3 regions of the Kitasatospora sp. NPDC043950 genome follow, and region 2 is predicted to be linked to each of the others. Evidence: riboswitches for the same ligand, from Rfam matches in the RefSeq annotation. Region 2 holds a riboswitch; each other region holds the start of a gene.
The links. Region 2 has a riboswitch for cobalamin ahead of AC07BF_RS02685 (peptidase). Riboswitches for the same ligand answer to the same signal wherever they lie in the genome.

Region 1: another riboswitch for cobalamin. It lies ahead of AC07BF_RS27880 (ribonucleoside-diphosphate reductase subunit alpha); the one in region 2 lies ahead of AC07BF_RS02685 (peptidase).
Region 3: another riboswitch for cobalamin. It lies ahead of nicT (Nickel transporter NicT); the one in region 2 lies ahead of AC07BF_RS02685 (peptidase).

Annotation. Positions count from the first base shown of each region.
Region 1 covers NZ_JBWKER010000047.1:38,807-46,113, reverse strand. Annotated here, with positions in the region: gene AC07BF_RS27895 (hypothetical protein) at 1-234, opposite strand, end outside; partial or broken gene AC07BF_RS27890 (ATP-binding protein) at 296-487, opposite strand; gene AC07BF_RS27885 (ribonucleotide-diphosphate reductase subunit beta) at 566-1,561, opposite strand; gene AC07BF_RS27880 (ribonucleoside-diphosphate reductase subunit alpha) at 1,582-4,011, opposite strand; cobalamin riboswitch at 4,204-4,329, opposite strand; gene AC07BF_RS27875 (hypothetical protein) at 4,790-5,827, shown strand; gene AC07BF_RS27870 (glycoside hydrolase family 26 protein) at 5,968-7,307, shown strand, end outside.
Region 2 covers NZ_JBWKER010000003.1:95,242-102,548, forward strand. Annotated here, with positions in the region: gene AC07BF_RS02665 (acyl-CoA dehydrogenase family protein) at 1-933, shown strand, start outside; gene AC07BF_RS02670 (enoyl-CoA hydratase/isomerase family protein) at 933-2,006, shown strand; gene mmsB (3-hydroxyisobutyrate dehydrogenase) at 2,003-2,902, shown strand; gene AC07BF_RS02680 (enoyl-CoA hydratase) at 2,899-3,675, shown strand; cobalamin riboswitch at 3,762-3,882, shown strand; gene AC07BF_RS02685 (peptidase) at 3,983-5,056, shown strand; gene AC07BF_RS02690 (flagellar hook-length control protein FliK) at 5,076-5,555, shown strand; gene AC07BF_RS02695 (hypothetical protein) at 5,621-5,944, opposite strand; gene AC07BF_RS02700 (prenyltransferase/squalene oxidase repeat-containing protein) at 6,077-7,307, opposite strand, start outside.
Region 3 covers NZ_JBWKER010000050.1:38,614-45,920, reverse strand. Annotated here, with positions in the region: gene AC07BF_RS28930 (Fpg/Nei family DNA glycosylase) at 1-192, shown strand, start outside; gene AC07BF_RS28925 (ArsR/SmtB family transcription factor) at 247-630, opposite strand; cobalamin riboswitch at 712-925, shown strand; gene nicT (Nickel transporter NicT) at 956-2,068, shown strand; gene rpmG (50S ribosomal protein L33) at 2,181-2,345, opposite strand; gene rpmB (50S ribosomal protein L28) at 2,471-2,707, shown strand; gene rpsN (30S ribosomal protein S14) at 2,707-3,012, shown strand; gene AC07BF_RS28900 (CobW family GTP-binding protein) at 3,018-4,184, shown strand; gene rpsR (30S ribosomal protein S18) at 4,197-4,433, shown strand; gene rpmF (50S ribosomal protein L32) at 4,487-4,660, shown strand; gene AC07BF_RS28885 (M24 family metallopeptidase) at 4,751-5,857, shown strand; gene efp (elongation factor P) at 5,937-6,500, shown strand; gene nusB (transcription antitermination factor NusB) at 6,505-6,942, shown strand; gene AC07BF_RS28870 (thioesterase family protein) at 7,102-7,307, shown strand, end outside.

The DNA of each region.
Region 1 (7,307 bases), on a different contig from region 2:
GGTGCTCCAACTGCTGCCCCGGGTGAGGCGGCGGGCGACGCCGTTGCCGCCGCCGGGGCCGATGCAGAGGCGGATGAAATCCCGGTGGGCCGCGCGGATCGGGAGCGTTCGGACGTGTTCCCAGAGGACGGGGAGCGCGTGGTCGAGGCTGGGGCACGGGGCGGGGAACATGATGCCCGTGATCTCGGGACGTACGGCGGTCATGCGGCGGTCGCGGCGGCGGAGACGTGGCACCAGATGAGCTTGCCGATGCCGCCGGCGCGGGGCAGCAGCCCCACTGGGTGGCGAACTCCTGGACGAGGAGCAGGCCTCGGCCGGTCTCGGAGGAGGTGGAAGCGGGGCGGAATGCGGGCTTCTCGCTGTCGGCGTCGTACACCTCGATGCGGAGGGTGTCGTCCGGGGCGAGGTGGTAGCGGACGAAGATCAGCCGGTCGCGCGGGGCTCGGGCGTGCTGGATGGCGTTGGTGACGAGTTCGCTGACCAGCAACCCGCCGATGGGGGAAACTCCAGAGGTGCCCCGCGCGGCGGTGAGCCGGGCGGGGCACCTCTGGTGTGTCTGAGCGGTTTAGAAGTCGTCGTCGAAGGCGACGGAGCCCTCGACGGCGACCTGGTACGCGGAGACGCGGCGCTCGAAGAAGTTGGTCAGCTCCTGGACGTTCTGGAGTTCCATGAACCCGAACGGGTTCGTCGACCCGTAGCGGATCGGCAGGCCGAGGCGGGCGAGGCGCTGGTCGGCCACGGCCTCCAGGTACTGGCGCATGGAGTCGGTGTTCATGCCGGCGAGGCCGTCGCCGCACAGGTCCTGGGCGAACTGGAGCTCGGCCTCGACGGCCTCCTCCAGCATCTCCGTGACCTGCTTGGCCATCTCGTCGTCGAAGAGGTCGGGCTCCTCCTCGCGGACGGTGTCGACGACCGACATCGCGAAGTCCATGTGCATGGACTCGTCGCGGAACACCCAGTTGGTGCCGGTGGCCAGGCCGTGCAGCAGACCGCGGGACCGGAACCAGTACACGTACGCGAACGCGCCGTAGAAGAACAGGCCCTCGACGCACGCCGCGAAGCAGATCAGGTTCAGGAGGAACGCGCGGCGGTCCTCCTTGGTCTGGAGCGAGTCGATGTGGTCGACGGCGTTCATGTACTTGAAGCAGAACTGCGCCTTCTGGCGGATGGAGGGGATGTTCTCCACCGCGGCGAAGGCCGCGTTGCGGTCCTCGGGGTCGGGCAGGTAGGTGTCGAGCAGCGTCAGGTAGAACTGGACGTGCACGGCCTCCTCGAACAGCTGGCGCGACAGGTACAGCCGCGCCTCCGGGGAGTTGATGTGCTTGTAGAGGCTCAGCACCACGTTGTTGGAGACGATCGAGTCCCCGGTGGCGAAGAAGGCGACCAGGCGGCCGATGAGGTGGCGCTCGCCCTCGCTGAGCTTGGCCAGGTCGGCGACGTCGGAGTGCAGGTCCACCTCCTCGACGGTCCAGGTGTTCTTGATCGCGTCCCGGTACCGGTCGTAGAACGACGGGTAGCGCATCGGGCGCAGGGTCAGCTCGAAGCCGGGGTCGAGCAGCATCTTCTCGCGGTCGGGGGTGCTCACTGGCAGGCCTCGCAGGACTCGGGGTTCTCCAGGGAGCAGGCCAGCGCGGCCTCCTCCTCCGGGGTGAGGGTCGGGGTGTTCACGGGCACGGGCGCGGACGAGGACGCGGGCGCGGGCGCGGCGGCGCGGGCGGTACCGGAGGCGGCCTGGGCGATCCGGGTCGCCGGGCGCGAGCGCAGGTAGTAGGTGGTCTTGAGACCGACCTTCCACGCGTAGGCGTACATCGAGCTGAGCTTGCCGATGGTCGGCGCCGCCATGAACAGGTTCAGCGACTGGCTCTGGTCGAGGTACGGCATGCGGGCCGCGGCCAGGTCGATCAGCGCGCGCTGGGGCAGCTCCCAGGCGGTGCGGTACAGCGAGCGGACCTCGGCGGGCAGCCAGCCCAGCTCCTGGACGGAGCCGTTGGCCTCGCGCAGGGCGTCGCGGGTCTGCTGGTCCCAGACGCCGAGCTCCTTGAGCTCGCGCACCAGGTACGGGTTGACCTGGAGGAACTCGCCGGACAGCGTCTCGCGCTTGAACAGGTTGGAGACCTGCGGCTCGATGCACTCGTAGACGCCGGCGATGGACGCGATGGTCGCGGTCGGCGCGATGGCCAGCAGCAGCGAGTTGCGCAGGCCGGTCTCGGCGATGCGGGCGCGCAGCGCGGTCCAGCGGTCGGCCCACTGCGGGGCGGCCGTCGGGAAGTGGTCGATGTGCAGCTCGCCGCGGGCGGCGCGGGTCTCGCCGTAGGCCTCGTGGCGGCCCAGCTGCTCGGCCAGGTCGGCGGAGCGCTCGTACGCGGTGAGCATGATGCGCTCGGCGATGAGGGTGGACAGTCGCGCGGCCTCGGCGGAGTCGAAGTCGATCCGCAGCTTGAAGAAGACGTCCTGGAGGCCCATCACGCCGAGGCCGACCGGGCGCCAGCGGGAGTTGGAGGTGCCGGCCTCGGTGGTCGGGTAGAAGTTGATGTCCACCACGCGGTCGAGGAACGTCACGGCGGTGCGGACGGTGGCGTCGAGGCGCTCCCAGTCCATGGCGCCGAGCAGGTCGTCGACGGAGGCCCCCGGGGCGACGTGGGCGCCGAGGTTGACCGAGCCGAGGTTGCAGACGGCGGTCTCGGAGTCGTCCGTGACCTCCAGGATCTCGGTGCACAGGTTCGAGGAGTGCACCGTGCGGCCGGGCAGCGCGGTCTGGTTGGCGGCGCGGTTGGAGGCGTCCTTGAAGGTCATCCAGCCGTTGCCGGTCTGCGCCAGGGTGCGCATCATCCGGGCGTACAGGGTCTGCGCGGGGATGGTGCGCACGGCCTTGCCGGCCAGCTCGGCCTTGCGGTAGGCCTCGTCGAAGTCGGAGCCCCACAGGTCGACGAGCTCGGGCACGTCGGCGGGGGAGAACAGCGACCAGTCCTCGTTGGCGTTGACCCGGCGCATGAACTCGTCCGGGATCCAGTGCGCCAGGTTGAGGTTGTGGGTGCGCCGCGCCTCCTCGCCGGTGTTGTCGCGGAGCTCCAGGAACTCCTCGATGTCGGCGTGCCAGGTCTCCAGGTAGACGCAGGCCGCGCCCTTGCGGCGGCCGCCCTGGTTGACGGCGGCGACCGAGGAGTCGAGGGTGCGCAGGAACGGGACGATGCCGTTGGACTTGCCGTTGGTGCCGCGGATCAGGCTGCCGCGCGAGCGGATGCGCGAGTAGGACAGGCCGATGCCGCCGGCGTGCTTGGACAGCCGGGCGATCTGCGCGTAGCGGTTGTAGATCGAGTCCAGGTTGTCCAGCGGGGAGTCGAGCAGGTAGCAGCTCGACATCTGCGGGTGCCGGGTGCCGGAGTTGAACAGGGTCGGCGAGGAGGTCAGGTACTCCAGCCGGCTCATCAGGCCGTACAGCTCGGCGACCTCGCGCACCGACTGCTCGCTGTCGCCGACCGCCAGGCCGCAGGCGACGCGGAGCAGGAAGTGCTGCGGGGTCTCGATGACCTTGCGGGTGATCGGGTGGCGCAGCAGGTAGCGGGACTGCACGGTGCGCAGGCCGAAGTACTCGAAGCGGTCGTCGCCGTGCGCGTCGATCAGCGCGTCCAGGGCGGCGGCGTGCTTGGTGACGAAGGCGGCGGTGGTGTCGCCGATCAGGCCCTCGGCGTGGCCGACGGCGATCGAGGCGGCGAAGGAGCGCGAGCCCTGGCTGTTCGCCTCGTCGACGATCTCCAGGGCGAGCAGCCGGGCGGCCAGCTTCGAGTACTGGGGGTCCTCGGCGATCATCGACGCGGCGGCGTCCACGGCCAGCCCGCGCAGCTCGGCGAAGTCCGAGCCGGCGTGGCGGCCGCGCAGCGCGGCGGCGGCGACATGGCCGGGGTCCACCTGGGGGAGATCGACGCTGCGGTCGGTGAGCAGCCGAAGGAGCGCGCCGCCGGGGTCGGAGACCGTCGGGTCGGTGGGGGCGGGGCCGGTGCCCTGGGCGGGCAGGGTGGCTGAGGCAGCGGTGGTCAAGGCGCTCTCTCCTGGCGGCGATCGGCGGCGGTGATCGGGGGGTACCGGGCCGTTCGGGGCAGGGGAGCACGGCACGTACGCAGGAAGCGTCGCGCGACAGTGGCGTCCCCGGCCCGCCCGCGAGGCCCGGAAGGTAGTTCTCGTGCTGGCGCGGCCTCTGCGGGAGGGCCCGTGCGCACACCGTCGGCAGGTACTCGGACTCGCGGGGCGGCTACTGGTAGCCGCCCGCTCACCGCTGCGGGGCAGTCCCGGATTCGCACCGGGTTCCCCTGCATCGACAGCAGGATTGAGCATACATCTAGTGGTGTCTCTCTGATGCGACCCCACATGTAGTACGGCGCGGTGTGTCGGAGCGATAACCGGTGGTGCCGGGAGGGGGCGGGTCGTGGCCTTGGGGCGCCTCGGATCCGGGCTTCCGGCGCCCTGATTCCGGGCTCCCGGCGCCCTGATTCCGGGCCCCGGCGTCCTGGTTTCGATACGGAACGGTCACCGGGCGGACCGGTTGCCGCGGGCATGCCCTACGATCTGGGCGCATGAGCGAGCGAAGCGCCGAGGGGCGCGTTTCGCGAAGCGATCATCGAGCGAAGCGAGGGGGCGCGTGAGCGACGGAACTGGCGCACCCGGGCAGGGTCCGCAGGGAACGCCTCCCCCCGGGCCGGGGGACGCGCACGGTCAGCAGCCGCCGGTGGTGCCCGGTCCGGTGTTGCCGCCGAGCGGGGGCTTCGGGCCGCCGCCGGCCTCGTACGGGCCTCCGGTGCCGCCCGCGCAGCCGGTGGCGCAGCCCGGTCCGCCGGGGCAGCCTCCGCTGCCGCAGCCGGGACCGCCAGGGCAGCAGCTGCCGCCGCAGTGGCAGCCGAACCCCCAGGCGCACCCCCAGCCGCATCCCCAGGCACACCCCCAGCCGCATCCGCAGTCGTACCCGCAGCCCCAGGCGCCGCAGCGCGCCGAGCCGAACTGGGAGGCGCTGGCCGACCGCAACGCGGCGGACGGCAAGCGCCGCCGCCGACTGCGGGCCCTCGGCGTGGCGGTCGCGGTCGTCCTGGTCGGCGGCCTGATCGCGGGCGGGGCGGTGCTGCTGACGAAGGGCGGCGGCGACAAGCCGGTCGCCGGGCCGATCGCCTCGGCCTCCAACCGGCCGTCCTCCGCCGCATCGGGTGCCGCCCGGAGTGCCGCGCCGAGTGCCGCCGCAACCCCGGGCGGGAACCCGTCCGGCACCCCGGGCGGAGCGCCGGACGACCCGTCGAAGCCGATCTGGGAGGCCGCCACCGACCCGGCGCCGCAGGACGCGGGGGCACTGTTCTCCGCGCTCCAGGTGACGGTCAACGGTGCCACCTGGAACCGGACCTTCGTCTCGCTGGACTCGCCCTGCTGGGACGGGAACTCGACGACCGGCGGGCTCGGCAAGGTCCTCGGTGACCAGGGCTGCCAGAAGGTGCTCCGGGCGACCTACGTCTCCGGCGACAGCGCGGTGACCGTCGGCGTCGCGGTCTTCGACCACAAGATCCAGGCCGAGACTTCGATGAAGAGCTACACCGGCCACCTCAAGGGCGCCGTCGCGCCGGGCGCGCCGGCCTTCTGCGCCACTCCGGGCTGCACCAACACGCACAACACCCTGGGCCGGTACGCCTACTTCACGGTCGAGGGCTCGGCGAAGGGCGGCGACACCGCCGACGCCACCGCCACCGCGGCGGCCGTCGGCTTCGGCGAGCACGTGAAGGGCCAGCTGCTCCAGCGCGCCAAGGCCGCGTCCGCGGCCGCGCCGGGTGCGCCGGGGGCCGCCGCGGCCGGCTGATCCGCCGTGGCACCCCGGCCCCGGCGGGTTCGCTCGCCGGTGCCGGGGGAGTGTGGCAGGCTCTCGGGGCAGTCATTCGCACGAGTGTTCCGGTTGTGTCCGCCTGGGCCGGTGCCGGCGAGCAACCGGAGGAGCGGTCCGTGGCCCTGCCCAGAGCCCTGCGCGGCAGGCCCGCCGTCCTGGCCGCGGCCGGGGTCGTGGTCGCCGCGGGCGCCGTGGCGCTGTTGCAGCGTGACGGCCGGGCCGACGGCGAACGGCCCGCCCGCGTCCCGGTGACGGTCGGCCTCCCCGGCCGCACCCTGCCGCCGGAGGTCGGCCGGGACCTGCTCGCCCGGGATCCGCAGGCCTCGCCGAACGCCCGGGCCGTCCAGCAGCTGCTCGCCGACCTGGAGGGCCGGGCCCGCACCGGGCAGAGCGGCGGGACGGTGATCGGCCAGCACGTCGAGGCGCACAACGAGCGCAACAACCCCGAGTACGGCGACTACCGCGGCACCAAGCAGGTCGGCTACTACTACAAGAAGGCCGCCGACCTCACCGGCAAGCTGCCCGGCTTCGTCGAGACCGACCTCGGCCCCGGCTACGGCCAGACCGGCTGGGGCGTCGGCGACCCGCGCTCCTACTCGGCCGGCCGGTGGCCCACCTGCCGGGCCGGCTGGCAGTACACCGACGACGCCGTCGACCTGCTCTCCGCCGTCTGGTCCGGTCACCCGCGCGCCGACGACGGCAGCTACGGCACGGCCGGCGTCCAGCACAACTGCGACGGCACCACCACCGAACTGCCCGACAACGGCGGGGGGCCGGCCGGGATCGTCGGCATGTCCTTCCACCAGCCCTACCCGGGTTCGGACGTCAAGTCCTTCGAGCAGGTGCTCTGTTCGAACTCTCCGGCCGCCAAGGACAAGGGCTGGTTCGGCCGGGTCGTCGACAGCGCGCACGACACCCCCGAGTACCGCGCGCTGATGACCGACCTGTCCTACCTGGCCGACCACCTGGAGTACCTGGCCGCCCACGACGTGCCGGTGCTGCTGCGCCCGTACCACGAGATGAACGTGCAGGACTGTTCCCGCAGGTTCTGGTGGTCGGGCCAGAAGCCGGCCGACTACCAGGCGCTGTGGCGGATCACCTACCGCTACCTGGTGGAGACCAGGGGCCTGCACAACCTGCTGTTCGTCTGGACGCCGGTGTCCTGGGACGGAGCCCCCGGCGCGGACCCGTGGGACTACTACCCGGGCTCGCAGTACGTCGACGTGGTCGGGGTGGACGACTACAGCGGCAGCCCCGCGCACCCGATCGGCACCGGCGAGGTGTGGACCAAGCGGTACTACGACGGGCTCGCCGGCTACGGCAAGCCGCGGATCCTGGCCGAGTCCTTCGCCGTCCCGGTCAACTCCCGCCAGCCGGAAACGCTGCGGCGCACGCCCTGGACGATCTGGACGGTCTGGGGGCAGTCGCTCACCTCGGACAACCTGACGCCGGAACA
Region 2 (7,307 bases):
CTCGTGTTCGAGGCGCTGGCCACCGGCTGCCCGTCCATCGCCGCCTACCTGTCCATCCACAACATGGTCGCCTGGATGATCGACCGTTACGGCGACGACGCCCAGCGCGCCCGGTGGCTGCCGGGCCTCAGCGCCATGGCGACCCCCGCCAGCTACTGCCTCACCGAGCCCGGCGCGGGCTCGGACGCGGCGGCACTGACCACCCGCGCCCGCCGGGACGGGGACCACTGGGTCCTCGACGGCGTCAAGCAGTTCATCTCGGGCGCCGGCGTCTCCCGGGTCTACCTGGTGATGGCCCGCACCGGCGGGCCGGGGGCCGGCGGGGTGTCCGCGTTCGTCGTCGAACGCGACGACGCCGGCGTCTCGTTCGGGCCCGACGAGAAGAAGATGGGGTGGAACGCCCAGCCCACCCGCCAGGTGCGGCTGGACGGCGTCCGGCTCCCGGCCGACCGCCTCCTCGGAGCCGAGGGCGAGGGCTTCCGGATCGCCATGAACGGGCTGAACGGCGGCCGGCTCGGCATCGCCGCCTGCTCCCTCGGCGGAGCGCAGGACGCCCTGGAGCGGGCCACCGGCTATCTGGCGGACCGCGAGGCGTTCGGCGCCCGGCTCCTGCACGCCCAGGCGCTGCAGTTCCGGCTCGCCGACATGGCCACCGAGCTGGAGGCGGCCAGGTCGCTGCTCTGGCGGGCTGCCTCGGCCCTGGACCGGGGGGACCCCAGGGCGCCGGAACTGTGCGCGATGGCCAAGCGGCACGCCACCGACACCGGCTTCGAGGTGGCCAACCAGGCGCTCCAACTGCACGGCGGCTACGGCTACCTGGCCGAGTACGGCATCGAGAAGATCGTCCGCGACCTGCGGGTGCACCAGATCCTGGAAGGAACCAACGAGATCATGCGCGTCATCGTCGCCCGCGGCCTGATCGGGGCCGCGTGATGGCCGGGACCGACCTCGACGAGGTCCTGGTCCACCGCGAGGGCCGGGCGGGCCTGATCGTCCTCAACCGCCCCGCAGCCCTGAACGCCCTCACCCACGGCATGGTGCGGAGGATCTCCGAAGCGCTGGACGCGTGGGAGGAGGACGAGCGGGTCGCGACCGTGGTCATCACCGGCGCCGGTGAGCGGGCCTTCTGCGCCGGCGGCGACATCGTCGCCATCCACCGCGCCGCCACCGGCGCGGACCCGGGCGCCGTCGAGGAGTTCTGGCGCGACGAGTACCGCCTCAACGCCCGCATCGCCCGCTACCCCAAGCCCTACGTCGCGCTCATGAGCGGCATCGTGATGGGCGGCGGGGTCGGGGTCTCCGCCCACGGCAGCGTCCGGATCGTCACCGAGACCACGCGCATCGCCATGCCCGAGGCCGGCATCGGCTTCGTCCCGGACGTCGGCGGCACCTACCTGCTCGCCCTCGCACCCGGCGAGTCGGGTACCCACCTCGCCTTGACCGCGGGCTCCGTCGGCGCCGCGGACGCGCTGCTCTGCGGCCTCGCCGACCACTTCGTCCCGGCCGAGCGGCTGCCCGCGCTGCTGGACGACCTGGCCGAACTCCCCCTGCACGACGCCCTCGAACGGAACGTCGGGCCCGCACCGGCCGGCGTGCTGGACGGCCGGCGGGCGTGGATCGACCGCTGCTACGGGGCCGACACCGTGGAGGAGATCCTCGACCGCCTGCGGGACAGCGGCGAACCGGAGGCCAAGGAGGCCGCGGACCGGATCGCCGCCAACTCGCCCGCCGCCGTGAAGGCCACCCTGGCGGCGCTGCGCCGGGCCCGCACCCTCGGTCCGCTGGAGGCGGTGCTCGACCAGGAGTACCGGACCTCCTGCGCGGCGCTCTCCACACCGGACCTGGCCGAGGGGATCCGCGCCCAGGTCATCGACAAGGACCGTTCCCCGCAGTGGAACCCGTCGACGCTGAGCGCCGTCGGGCCCGCCGCGGTGGCCCGCTACTTCGCCCCGCTCGGCGACCGGGAACTCGGCCTGGCCCCCACCACACCCCTGGAGCGCTGGTGACCCACCGCAACGGAGTCATCGGATTCATCGGCCTCGGCAACATGGGCGGCCCGATGGCCGCCAACCTCGCCGAGGCCGGGCACACCGTGACCGGCTACGACCTGGCACCCGAGGCGCTGCGGAGGGCGGAGGAGGGCGGCGTCCGTCCGGCGCGGTCCGCGACCGAGGCGGTGCGGGAGGCCGACGTCGTCATCAGCATGCTGCCGGCCGGCCGGCACGTGCTGGCCGCCTACGCGGACCTGCTGCCCGCCGCCCGCCCGGGAACGCTCTTCGTCGACTGCTCCACGATCGACGTCGCGGACGCCCGGGCGGCGCACGACCTGGCCGTGACCGCCGGGCACCGGGCGGTGGACGCGCCGGTCTCCGGCGGGGTGGTCGGTGCCACGGCCGCGAGCCTCACCTTCATGGTCGGAGCCGCCGAGCCGGACTTCGAGGCGGCTCGACCGGTGCTGGAGGCGATGGGCCGCAAGGTCGTGCACTGCGGATCCCCCGGAGCGGGGCAGGCCGCGAAGATCTGCAACAACATGATCCTGGGCATCTCGATGATCGCGGTCAGCGAGGCCTTCGTGCTCGGAGAGAGCCTCGGGCTCAGCCACCAGGCCCTCTACGACGTCGCCTCGACCGCCTCCGGCCAGTGCTGGGCGCTCACCACCAACTGCCCCGTCCCCGGGCCGGTGCCGACCAGCCCGGCCAACCGCGACTACGCGGCCGGGTTCGCCGCCGCCCTGATGGCCAAGGACCTCGGACTCGCCGCCGGGGCCGCCGACGCCGCGGGCCTGCCCACGGACCTCGGACGCAGGGCGGCACAGCTGTACGCGGACTTCGCTCAGGCCGACGGGGGCGCCGGCCTGGACTTCTCGGCGATCATCACCACCCTGCGGGAGGACGGCAAGTGACCGGCTACGAGACGATCCTGGTCGAGCGCAAGGGCCGGGTGGGGCTGATCACGCTCGACCGGCCCAAGGCGCTGAACGCGCTCAACACCCTGCTGATGAACGAAGTCGTGCAGGCAGCAACGGAGTTCGACCGTGACCCGGAGATCGGCGCGCTGGTGATCACCGGCTCCGAGAAGGCCTTCGCGGCCGGCGCCGACATCAAGGAGATGCAGTCGCTCGACTTCGTCGACGCCTACCTCGGCGACTGGTTCGCCGCCTGGGACCGCTTCGCCGCGCTGCGCAAGCCGGTGGTGGCGGCGGTGGCGGGCTACGCGCTGGGCGGCGGCTGCGAGCTGGCGATGCTGTGCGACGTCCTCCTGGCGGCGGACACCGCGAAGTTCGGGCAGCCGGAGATCAAGCTCGGCGTGATCCCCGGCATCGGCGGCTCGCAGCGGCTGACCCGGGCGGTCGGCAAGGCGAAGGCGATGGAACTCTGTCTGACCGGCCGGATGATGGGCGCCGAGGAGGCCGAGCGGGCCGGCCTGGTCTCCCGCATCGTCCCGGCGGGCCAACTGCTGGCCGAGGCCCTGGCGGTGGCCGGGACGATCGCGGCGATGTCCACCCCGGCGGCCGTCATGCTCAAGGAGAGCGTCAACCGCTCGTACGAGACCACGCTCGCCGAGGGCGTGCGCTTCGAACGGCGACTGTTCCACGCCACCTTCGCCACGGCGGACCAGAAGGAGGGCATGGCGGCCTTCGCCGAGAAGCGCCCACCGGAGTTCCTTCACCGCTGACGGTCCGAGCGGTTCGCGGCGCGATGTGGCGCGATGCGGCGGACGATCCCTTGACCGGGACTTCTCCGTCTCGCCATGATGGGCCGTCATGTTGTGACTCCGCCGCTGGGGGAAGTCCGGTTCGAATCCGGCGCTGACCCGCAACGGTAGGCCGCCGATCCGATGTCGGCGGCGAGCCCGAGTACCCGGCGGCGGAGGTGTGTCGTCCCCTCCTCCCGTCGTGGTCTGCGGGCCGGAGCTCCGAGGGCTGCCCGGCTTGTTGCCGCCGTCCTCCGGGCCCCTGCGTGCGGGCCCGGAAAGGCCCACCGTGTCCTCGTTCCGACGCCCCCTGCGCCTCTTCGCGATACCCGCGCTCGCCCTCGCCACCGTCCTCCCGGCGGCCGCTGCCGCCCACGCGGCACCTGCCGCCGCGACTTCGTCCCCGACGGTCCGCCCCGACGCCGCCGCGGGCGGCTGGCTCGCCCGCCAACTCGTCGACGGCGACCACTTCGAGTCCGTCTTCAACGGGACCGCCTACCCCGACCAGGGCCTGACCATCGACGCCGTGCTGGCTTTCGCCGCCTCGCACAGCTCCGACCAGGCCGCTGCGAAGGCCACCGCCTGGCTGGCCAAGCCCGAGGTCATCAGCGGCTACCTCGGCGACGGCATCACCGAGGCCTACGCGGGCGCGACCGCCAAGCTGCTGCTCGCCGTCGAGGTGCGCGGCGGGAACCCGACGGCCTTCGGCGGCGTCGACCTGCCGGCCCGCCTGCGCTCGCTCCAGACCGCCGAGGGCCGGTTCTCCGACCGCTCGCAGTGGGGCGACTACAGCAACGCCTTCGGCCAGTCCCTGGCCGTGATCGCCCTGCACCGCACGGCCGGTGGGGCCCCGGCGACGGCCGTCGACTTCCTCGCCAACAGCCAGTGCGCGGACGGCGGGTACCCGGTCGCCTTCGGCCAGGCCACCTGCGCCAGCGACCCGGACGCCACCGCGCTCGCCGCCCAGGCCCTCGCCGCGACCGGCCGCACCGCCAAGGCCGACGCCGGACTCGGCTGGCTGACCGCCCACCAGAACGCCGACGGCGGCTTCTCGGCCGCCGGGGCCGCCGCGTCCAACGCCAACACCACCGGCCTCGCCACGCAAGCGCTGCTGGCCGGCGGACGCTTCGGGGCCGGCCTCAAGGGCTGGAGCAGCCTGGTCAAGCTCCAGCAGGGCTGCGCCACGGACCCGGGCGTGCGCGGGGCGGTCGCCTACGACGCGACCGGCTTCAACCCGGCCACCGGCGCCCGGGCCACGGCGCAGGCCGTCCTCGGCCTCGCGGGCACCCCGCTGGCCACCCTCTCCGCCGCCGGTGCCCGCCCGGACGCGCCCGTGCCGGCCTGCCCGGCGACCACCCGCTGACCCCGCGAGGAGAGCTCCGATGACCGACACCATGGCGCCCGCGCGCCTGGCCCGCCGCACCCTCGGGTCGATCGCCGCCGCCGCTGCCCTCACCGCCGGACTGCTCGGCGCCTCCGTCGTCCAGGCCCCGCAGGCGCGGGCCGCCGCCTGCGACGGCACCACCGGCGTCACCGTCGTGGTCGACTTCACCGCCGTCGGCGGTGGCATCCAGACCGGCTGCGCACCCGGCGACCCGGCCAGCGGCCTGGCCGCGCTGACCGGCGCCGGGTTCGCGTACACCTTCCACCCGCGCTACCCGGGCTTCGTCTGCACCATCAACGCCCTGCCGACGACCTGCACCAACCCCACCGGCAGCGCCTACTGGTCGTACTGGCACGCCCAGCACGGCGGCCCCTGGTCGTACAGCAACCTCGGCGCGGGCAGCTACAACCCGGCGCCCGGCGACGTCGAGGGCTGGTCCTTCGGCGCCGGCGCCCAGCCGGGCGTCACCGCGCCCTGACCTCCGGAGACACCCCGGTGCCCCGGCCCCTCCGGAAGGGGGCCGGGGCACCGCGTACCCGTGGCTCAGCTGCCGTGAGATGCCCTCCGGTGGCGGACGAAGCGCTCGACCAGCAGTACGGTGGCGACGGCCGCCACGGTGAACAGCAGCGTGTTGGCCACGATGCCGCCCGTGGCCAGCCAACCGGGTTCCTCGCCGTTAGGCAGCGTGGTGTCGGTGAACAGCCCGCCGATGCCGGTCAGCACCCCTCGTGCGAGGTAGACGGCGGCCAGCGCAGCAAGGCCGACGGGAAGGGTGAGGACGATCGACGCGAGGTAGTAACGCCCGTTCTCCGTCAGCCCGCCCAGGACGGCCAGCCCGCCGACCAAGGCCACATGGCCGCCCGCCACCCATCTGGAAACACCCGTCGGCATCCGTTCCCCCCGTCCTGTCGGTCCGGCGGCGGATCCGTCGGGCCATCGTGGTTCTGTCCCGCCGGAGGGGAGGCGATCCGTGGTCGGCTCCCCTCCGGCGCAGTGCGGTCAGCTGCCGTAGCGCAGCGAGACGGTGTCGCCGAGGTGGACCGTGGTGGCCCGGGTGGCGCCGGTGGCGGTGGTGCCGTCCAGGCTGACCTGCCAGGTGGAGGAGCCGCTGTTGGCCGTGCCGTTGATCGCGGTGACGGTGTCGCCGCCGGTGGACGGGGCGACCGAGGTGACGCAGCCGCTCGGGGCGGCGCCGGCGGCCGCGTCGAGGACGTTGCCGAGGGTCGCGGTGGTGCCGGTCGGGGTGAGGGTGGCGGCGCAGACCTTGAGCGCGCCGGTGCCGTCGTCGATGACCAGCGCGAGCTTGGCGGCGGTGCCGGGGACGAAGGCGGTGGCGGCGGCCCAGGCGGGCTCGCCGGTGGTGGTCGGGGTCGGCGGGGTGGCGGTGAAGCCGGCGCCGGCGACGGCGCGCAGGCCGTCGACGGAGGCGTAGGGGGAGGGGGTGGTGTCGGTGGGCAGGTACTTGAAGCCGCCGCCGGGCTTGAACTGCTGGGCGATCAGGAAGTCGACGGGGCTCTTGCCGGTGCCGCTGGTGAAGTCGGCGCCCTGGGGGTTGATGCCGCAGGCGCTGAGGCCGGAGACGGCCCAGCCGTTGGAGTCGGTGTTGACGCCGAACATGGCGTTGAAGGCGCCGGAGGCGGTGAGCTTGCCCTTGAGGAAGTTCTTGGCGGCGGCGATCGCCGGGTCGGTGGCGGCGACGCCCCCGGTGCAGAGCGAGGCCATGGCGGCGCCGGTCATGTCGATGTCGCTGCCCTGGGCGAGGGCGTTCGGGTCGCCCGCGGCCTTGCTGAAGTTCCAGCCGCCATCGTTGTGCTGGTTGGCGCGCACCGCCGTGACGGAGGCGTCGAGCAGCGGCTGCGGGACGCGAGGGCTGCCGGCCTGGGTTTTGGCGCCCGCGAGGGCGAGGAGGCCGAAGACGGTGCCGTTGAAGTTGGCGGACGGGCCGTAGTAGCCGGGTTCGGCGGTCTGCCAGTAGGCGGCGAGGTCGGCGACGAGGTTGCGGCCCGGGCCGACCCGGGCGGGGTCGATGCCGGCGGCGTAGGCGTTGAGGATGCCGCGCTCGTAGTCCGTGACGACCGGCGAGGCGCTCGGCCAGCCGGGGGCGGCGAGCTGGCCGCGGTAGACCAGGCGGGCGTTCTTGGTGGGGTCGCCGCCGGGGGTGACGTCCGCGGCGGCCGTGCCGGCGGCCGAGAGTGCGCTGAACGCCCACTCGTTGGAGAGCCCGCCGCCG
Region 3 (7,307 bases), on a different contig from region 2:
CGGATCGACACCGTCCGCCCCGAGCACACCCCCGAGGCGATGGGCCGCCCGCCGCGCGTCGACGACCACGGCGGCGAGGTGTACGTCTACCGGCGGGCCGCGATGCCCTGCCTGGTCTGTGGCACCGAGGTCCGGACGGAGCAGCACGCCGCGCGCAACCTCTTCTGGTGCCCCGCCTGCCAGGCGGCCTGACCGCGTTCGAGGGTTGCTCCGGCCGGGCCCCGGCGCGTCCTCCGGAGGAGCCGGTCAGACGACGGCCGCGCTGGGCTCGTGGTGTTCGGCGGCGGCGCACGCGTCGAGGAGGGGGCGCAGGGCCTCGTCCACGAGCCGGTAGCGCACGATCCGCCCGTCCTTGTCCCCGGTGACCACGCCCGCGGTGCGGAGCAGCCGCAGGGCCTGGGACACGGCGGGGTCGCGCATGCCGGTGGCGACGGCGAGGTCGGAGACGGCGAGCGGGCCGGCCCGGTGGAGGGCGAGCAGGAGGGCGAGCCGCCCGGGGTCGGCGAGCAGGGAGAACCGCTCGGCCCAGGTGCGGACGTGCGCGGGGTCGCCGATCGCGGCGATGGCCTCGCAGACCCGGTGTCCGTCGATGGTGCGGTGGCCCGCGCGGTCGGCCGGTACGAGATGCATGCGCACATTGTTGCAGGAGGGGGCCTGTGATCCTGGACACCTGCGCAGGTGCGCAGCCTTGCAAGGGTGGGTCCTGGCCCCTACGGTGTTCCCCGCCGTGGTGCTCGGGAAGACCGGTGACGGATCCTCAGGGGTCCCAGTCCGGAGCGGCCCTCGCCACTGTGATCGGGCCATCGTGATCGTCGACGATGGAGAGACGTCCGTACCCACGACGCCACTGGGAGCCTCGCGCACCTGGGAAGGCGGGTACGGGACCCCCGTAAGCCAGGAGACCGGCCACGGCATCTCACGAAGTGTTTCCACGAGGTGCTGGAGCGTGACCCGAATGACCCTGCCCGAAACCGCCGCCGCCGAGGCGCCGGCGACACCGTCCGTGCTGCCCACGTTCCGCTGGAAGCGCGAGGACACCGTCCGCACGGCCGGGCTGATGGGGGTGATCCTGGCCATGCACGTGGTGGCCTTCGGGACGCTCGTCTTCCTGGTCGCGCCCCACAACTACGCGGTCGGCACCCAGGTCTTCGGGGTGGGCCTCGGGATCACCGCGTACACCCTCGGCATGCGGCACGCCTTCGACGCCGACCACATCGCGGTGATCGACAACACCACCCGCAAGCTGATGGCGGACGGCAAGCGGCCGGTCTCGGTCGGCTTCTGGTTCGCCCTCGGGCACTCCTCGATGGTGGTGCTGATGGCCGCCCTGGTGGCGGGCGGCGCGCAGCTGGCCAGCACGCTGATGGACGACGACTCGACCACCCACAAGTGGCTCGGGATGGTCGGCACGACGGCCTCCGGCGCGTTCCTCTACCTGATCGGCGCGCTCAACCTGGCCGCGCTGCTCGGCATACTGAAGGTGTTCCGGGCGATGCGGGCCGGGTCGTACGACGAGGCGCAGCTGGAGGAGCACCTCAACTCGCGCGGCTTCATGGCCCGGGTGCTGAACCGGGCGACCCGGTCGATCACCCGGCCCGGGCAGATGTTCCCGGTGGGCATGGTGCTGGGGCTGGGCTTCGACACCGCGACCGAGGTCACCCTGATGGTGATGGCCGGGTCGGGCGCGGCGGCCGGGCTGCCCTGGTACGCGATCGTCTGCCTGCCGCTGCTGTTCGCGGCCGGGATGAGCCTGTTCGACACCCTGGACGGGACGTTCATGAACTTCGCGTACCAGTGGGCCTTCGCGAACCCGGTCCGGAAGGTGTACTACAACCTGACGATCACTGGGCTGTCGATCGCGGTGGCCTTCGTCATCGGCACCATCGAACTGGTCGGCGTGCTGCACGAGAAGCTCGATCTGACCGACCCGGTCACCGGCTGGATCGCGGGCATCTCGCTGGACAACGTCGGCTACGCGATCGCCGGGCTGTTCGTGGTGGTCTGGGCCGCGGCGATCGCCTACTGGAAGCTGGCCCGGGTGGAGAAGCGCTGGGTGGCCGCCGAGTAGCGACGGCTGCGATCAGCGACGGCAGCGATCAGCGACGGCGCCTCCCCCGGGATCCCGGGGGAGGCGCCGTTTCGTCGCTGCGGGCCGGTGCCGGTCGTCGGGCGGGCGGGGTTCAGCGCTCTTCGCGGAAGTCGACGTGCCGGCGCGCGACCGGGTCGTACTTGCGCAGGACCATCCGGTCCGGGTCGTTGCGGCGGTTCTTGCGGGTCACGTACGTGTAGCCGGTGCCGGCGGTGGAGCGGAGCTTGATGACGGGGCGCAGTTCGCTGCGGGCCATGGGTGTCCTCCCGGGTTGGCGGGGTGTTCGGGGCTGGGGCGAAACCGTACACCGAAATGGAAGTCATTTTCATCTGGTGTAACGTGAGCTCCGTCCCGCCCATTCCCGGACGCCAGGGAGCACCCATGTCCGCCCACTGCCAACTCACCGGCCGCCAACCCGGATTCGGCAACGCGATCTCGCACTCGCACCGCCGCACCCGCCGCCGCTTCGACCCCAACATCCAGCACAAGCGCTACTGGCTGCCCGGTGAGGGCCGGTACGTCCGGCTCACCCTCAGCGCCAAGGGCATCCGCACCATCGACACGATCGGCATCGAGGCCGCCGTCGCCCGCATCCGCGCCCGAGGGGGGAAGGTCTGATGGCCAAGCAGAGCAAGATCGCCAAGAACGAGCAGCGCCGCGCCGTCGTGGCCCGGTACGCCGAGCGCCGCGCCGAGCTCAAGCGGATCATCGCCCACCCCGGCACCGCCCCCGCCGAACGCGCGGCCGCCCAGGCCGAACTCGCCCGCCAGCCTCGCGACGCCAGCGCCACCCGGATCCGCAACCGCGACGCCGTCGACGGCCGCCCCCGTGGCTACCTGCGCGCCTTCGGCCTCTCCCGGGTCAACCTCCGCGTCCACGCCCACGCCGGCCACCTGCCCGGCGTCCGCAAGGCCAGCTGGTGAGCGGCGTGGACGGGATCAAACTGCCCGTGGTGGTCGTCGCCGGACTGCACGCCGACGAACGCCGCGCCGCCGTTCGGGAGTTGGCGGCGGCCGCGGTGGACGCGGTGGTCCTCCACCATGACCTGCGGGAGGCCTCGCAGGGCGTCGTCCGCCGTGAACTGCGCGACGCGGGAGGCGGGTTCGACGCCGCCGACGTCCCGCTGGTGAACGACTGCCCCTGCTGCGCCCTGCGCGAGGACCTGCTGCCGCGACTGCTGCGGATCGCCGACGAAGGCCGGTACGGGCTCGCGATCGTCGAACTGTGGGGCGGTAGCGACCCGCACCCGGCCGTCGAGGTGATCGCCGGGGGAGAGGCGGACGGCCGCCACCTGGAGGACGCCGTCGAACTCGCGGGCGTGGTCACGGCCGTCGACCCGGACCGGCTGATCGGCGAACTCTCCGTCTCCGACGACCTGGTGGAGCACGGCGAGCACACCGCCGTCCAGGACCAGCGGACCCGCGCGGAGGCGCTCGCCCACCAGGTCGAGTACGCCACCACCCTCGCCGTCCCGCGGGCGACGGCGCACGCGCCCGGGCTCGCGTTGCTCCGCCAGCTCCACCCCACCGCCCGGGTCGTCCGGCTCGGCACCGGGGCGCTCACCCGGGCCGCCCTCGGCGGCTTCGACGTCGCCGCCGCCCGCGACCGGGTCAACCCGGCGATCGCGCTGCTCCCGCAGGAGAGCGACGAGGCCGGCGTCACCACGCTGGTCTGGGAGCGCCGACGCCCGCTGCACCCCGAGCGGCTGCACCGGGCGCTGGAACTGCTCGTCCCCGCCGCCCAGCGCAGCCGCGGCCGCTTCTGGCTGGCCAACCGGCCCGACCTGATGCTCGCCTGGGACGCCGCCGGGGCCAACCTCGCCGTCGAGGAGTGCGGCCCCTGGCTCACCTCCCTGCCCGACGCCGCCTGGGAGCTCTACCCGCCCGCCCGCCGGGCCGCCGCCGCCCTCGACTGGCACCCTCTGCACGGCGACCGGGTGCAGCAGCTCAGCTTCACCGCGGAGGGCCTCGACGTCGACGGCGTCACCGGGCTGCTCGACTCCTGTCTGCTCACCGACGCCGAACTCGCGGCGGGCGAACCCGGCTGGAAGGCCCTGCCGGACGCCTTCCGGGACCTGCTCGACCCCGTTCACTGAGGAGCCGTCACTGTGCGTAAGCGACCGAACCCGCCCAAGGCCCGGCCGAACCCGTTGTTCACGGCCGGCATCGAGTACATCGACTACAAGGACACCGACCTGCTGCGGCGCTTCGTCTCCGACCGCGGCAAGATCCGGAGCCGCCGCGTCACCCGGCTCACCGTCCAGCAGCAGCGCGCCGTGGCCAGGGCCGTCAAGAACGCCCGCGAGATGGCCCTCCTCCCGTACGCCGCCGGCACCACCCGGTAACCGGACCACCGCCACCACCGTCACCACCGTCACCACCCGACAAGGAGCCCCCGATGGCCGTCCCCAAGCGCAAGACGTCCCGCAGCAACACCCGGCACCGCCGGGCCCAGTGGAAGGGCAAGGCCCCGAAGCTCGTCCCGATCACCCTCAACGGCCGCGAACTGCTCGTCCCCCAGAACCTGGTCCCCGCCTACCGCCGCGGCCTGATCGACCCGGAGGGGGCGTAGCGACCACGGAGGGGGCGTGCGGGGGTGGGGGCGCGCCCTGTCGGGGGTGCTCGGCGGGCGGATCGGAGTGGGGGTTCGTAGGCTCGACGCATGTCTGATGCGTACGCGGGTCGGCGGGAGCGGGTGAGGGAGCACTGCAGTGCGGCCGGGGCCGATGCGGCGCTGATCACCCGGGCGGCGAACGTGCGGTATCTGACGGGCTGCGCGCCCTGCGGGGCGACGCTGCTGCTGACCCGGGAGCGGGTGCTGCTGGCAGTGCCGGACGATCTGCCGGCGGACGACACCGGGGAACACCTGATCGCGCCGGACGTCACCCAGGTACCGGTGGCGGCCTCGGCGGACACCGCCCTGGCGGCGGCCGCCGCCGCCGTGCGACTGGGCGTGGCGGACCTGGCGGTGGAGGAGCACGACCTGACCGTCAGCCGCCACCGCGCGGTGGCGGGCCTGGCGGAGGGGGCCCGGCTGGCCGACCTGGGGCAGGTGGTCGAGCGGCTGCGGGTGGTCAAGGACGAGCACGAGATCGCCGACCTGCGGATCGCCGCCGAGATCGCCGACCAGGCGCTCGGCGAACTGCTGGAGTCGATCCTGGTCGGCCGCACCGAACGGCACCTGGCGATGGAGCTGGAACGCCGGATGATCGACCACGGCGCGGACCGGGCGGCCTACCCGGTGTCCGTCGGCACCGGCAGCCACTCCGGCCAGCCCGCCCACCAGCCGACCGACCGCCGGGTGGAGGAGGGCGACTTCCTCACCGTGGTGATGGGCGCCCAGTACCGGGGCTACGGCGTCTCCACCGCCCGGACCTTCGTGATCGGCGCCGCCCCCGCGCCCTGGCAGGTGGAGCTGCACCGGCTGGTGTTCCGGGCCCAGCGGGCCGCCCGGGAGGCGCTCGGGCCGGGCGTGGAGCAGTGCGTGCCCGACCGGGCCGCGCGGCAGATCCTGGAGGCGGCCGGCCACACCGAGACCTCCCCGCACCCGGTGGGCCACGGCATCGGGCTGGAGATCCGGGAGGCGCCGCGCCTCGGCCCGTCGGACATGGGTAAACTGGACAGCCGCGTGCCGGTCACCGTCGGCCCAGGGGTCCACCTCCCGGGCAAGGGCGGTGTCCGGATCGAGGACACGCTCGTGGTGCGTCCCCCAGAGGAGGGCGGGCCCGAGCTGCTCACCATCACCACCAAGGAGCTCCTCGCCCTGTGACCGCGGCCGCCCGTCGGCCGTCGGCGGCAGGACGCAAGCCTTGGTTCCTTGACAGCTATATCCAGGAGTAAGTGCGCCCGTGGCTTCCACGAACGATCTCAAGAACGGCATGGTCCTCAAGCTGGAGGGCGGCAAGCTCTGGTCCGTCGTCGAGTTCCAGCACGTCAAGCCCGGCAAGGGCCCGGCCTTCGTGCGCACGAAGCTCAAGGAGGTCCTGACCGGCAAGGTCGTCGACAAGACCTTCAACGCCGGCACCAAGGTCGAGACCGCCAACGTCGACAAGCGCGGCATGCAGTTCTCGTACAAGGACGGCGAGAACTTCGTGTTCATGGACACGGACACCTACGACCAGATCGTGGTCGAGCCGGCCGTCGTCGGCGACGCCTCCAAGTACCTGCTGGAGGGCTTCGAGGCCCTGGTCGCCATGTACGAGGGCTCCCCGCTGTACATCGAGCTCCCGGCCTCCGTCGAGCTGCTGATCTCCCACACCGAGCCGGGCGTCCAGGGCGACCGCTCCACCGGCGGCTCCAAGCCGGCCACGCTGGAGACCGGTGCCGAGATCGCCGTGCCGCTCTTCATCGTCACCGGTGAGAAGATCAAGGTCGACACCCGCGACGGCAGCTACCTCGGCCGGGTGAAGTAAGTCCGTGTCGGCCGCACGTAGCAAGGCCCGCACCCGGGCCTTCCAGATCCTCTTCGAGGCCGACCACCGCGGGGTCGACCCGCAGCGGGTCCTCGCGGACTGGGTGGCCCGCGCCCGCGAGCCGAAGCCCGACGAGGGCACCCCGCAGGTCGGCGAGTACACCATGGAGCTGATCGAGGGGTACGTCCAGCACGCTCGCCGGATCGACGACCTGATCTCGCAGTACGCGGTGGGCTGGACCCTCGACCGGATGCCGATCGTGGACCGCAACGTCCTGCGGCTCGGCGCCTACGAGCTGATCTGGGAGGACGGCGTCCCGGACGCGGTCGTCCTGGACGAGGCCGTGGAGATCGCCAAGGAGTTCTCCACGGACGACTCCCCGGCCTTCGTCAACGGCCTGCTCGCCCGCTTCCTGGAGCTGAAGCCGAGCATCCGCCGGTAGGTCCCGACCACCGGCGGTGGTGAGACCCGCAGAACGGCCGCTGGACCCGGATTCCGGGTCCGGCGGCCGTCGCGCGTTTCACCCGGGCGGCGTAAGGTGGTGCCCTACTCGCCAGTAACTTGGCGTTCGGAAACCCGCAGTGAAGGGCAGGCCACCCCCATGACCACCGCGACCCGCAGCGAGTTCGACCAGGGCATCGCCCTGACCCGGCACCCTGACGAGCCCGGCCGCTACGAGGCCGAACTCGGTGCCGGCTGGCAGATTGGCGGCGGGGTCAACGGCGGGCTGCTGCTCGCCGTCGCCGGACACGCGCTGTCGCTGGAGCACGGCGACCACCCCGACCCGGTGTCGATCAGTGGTTACTA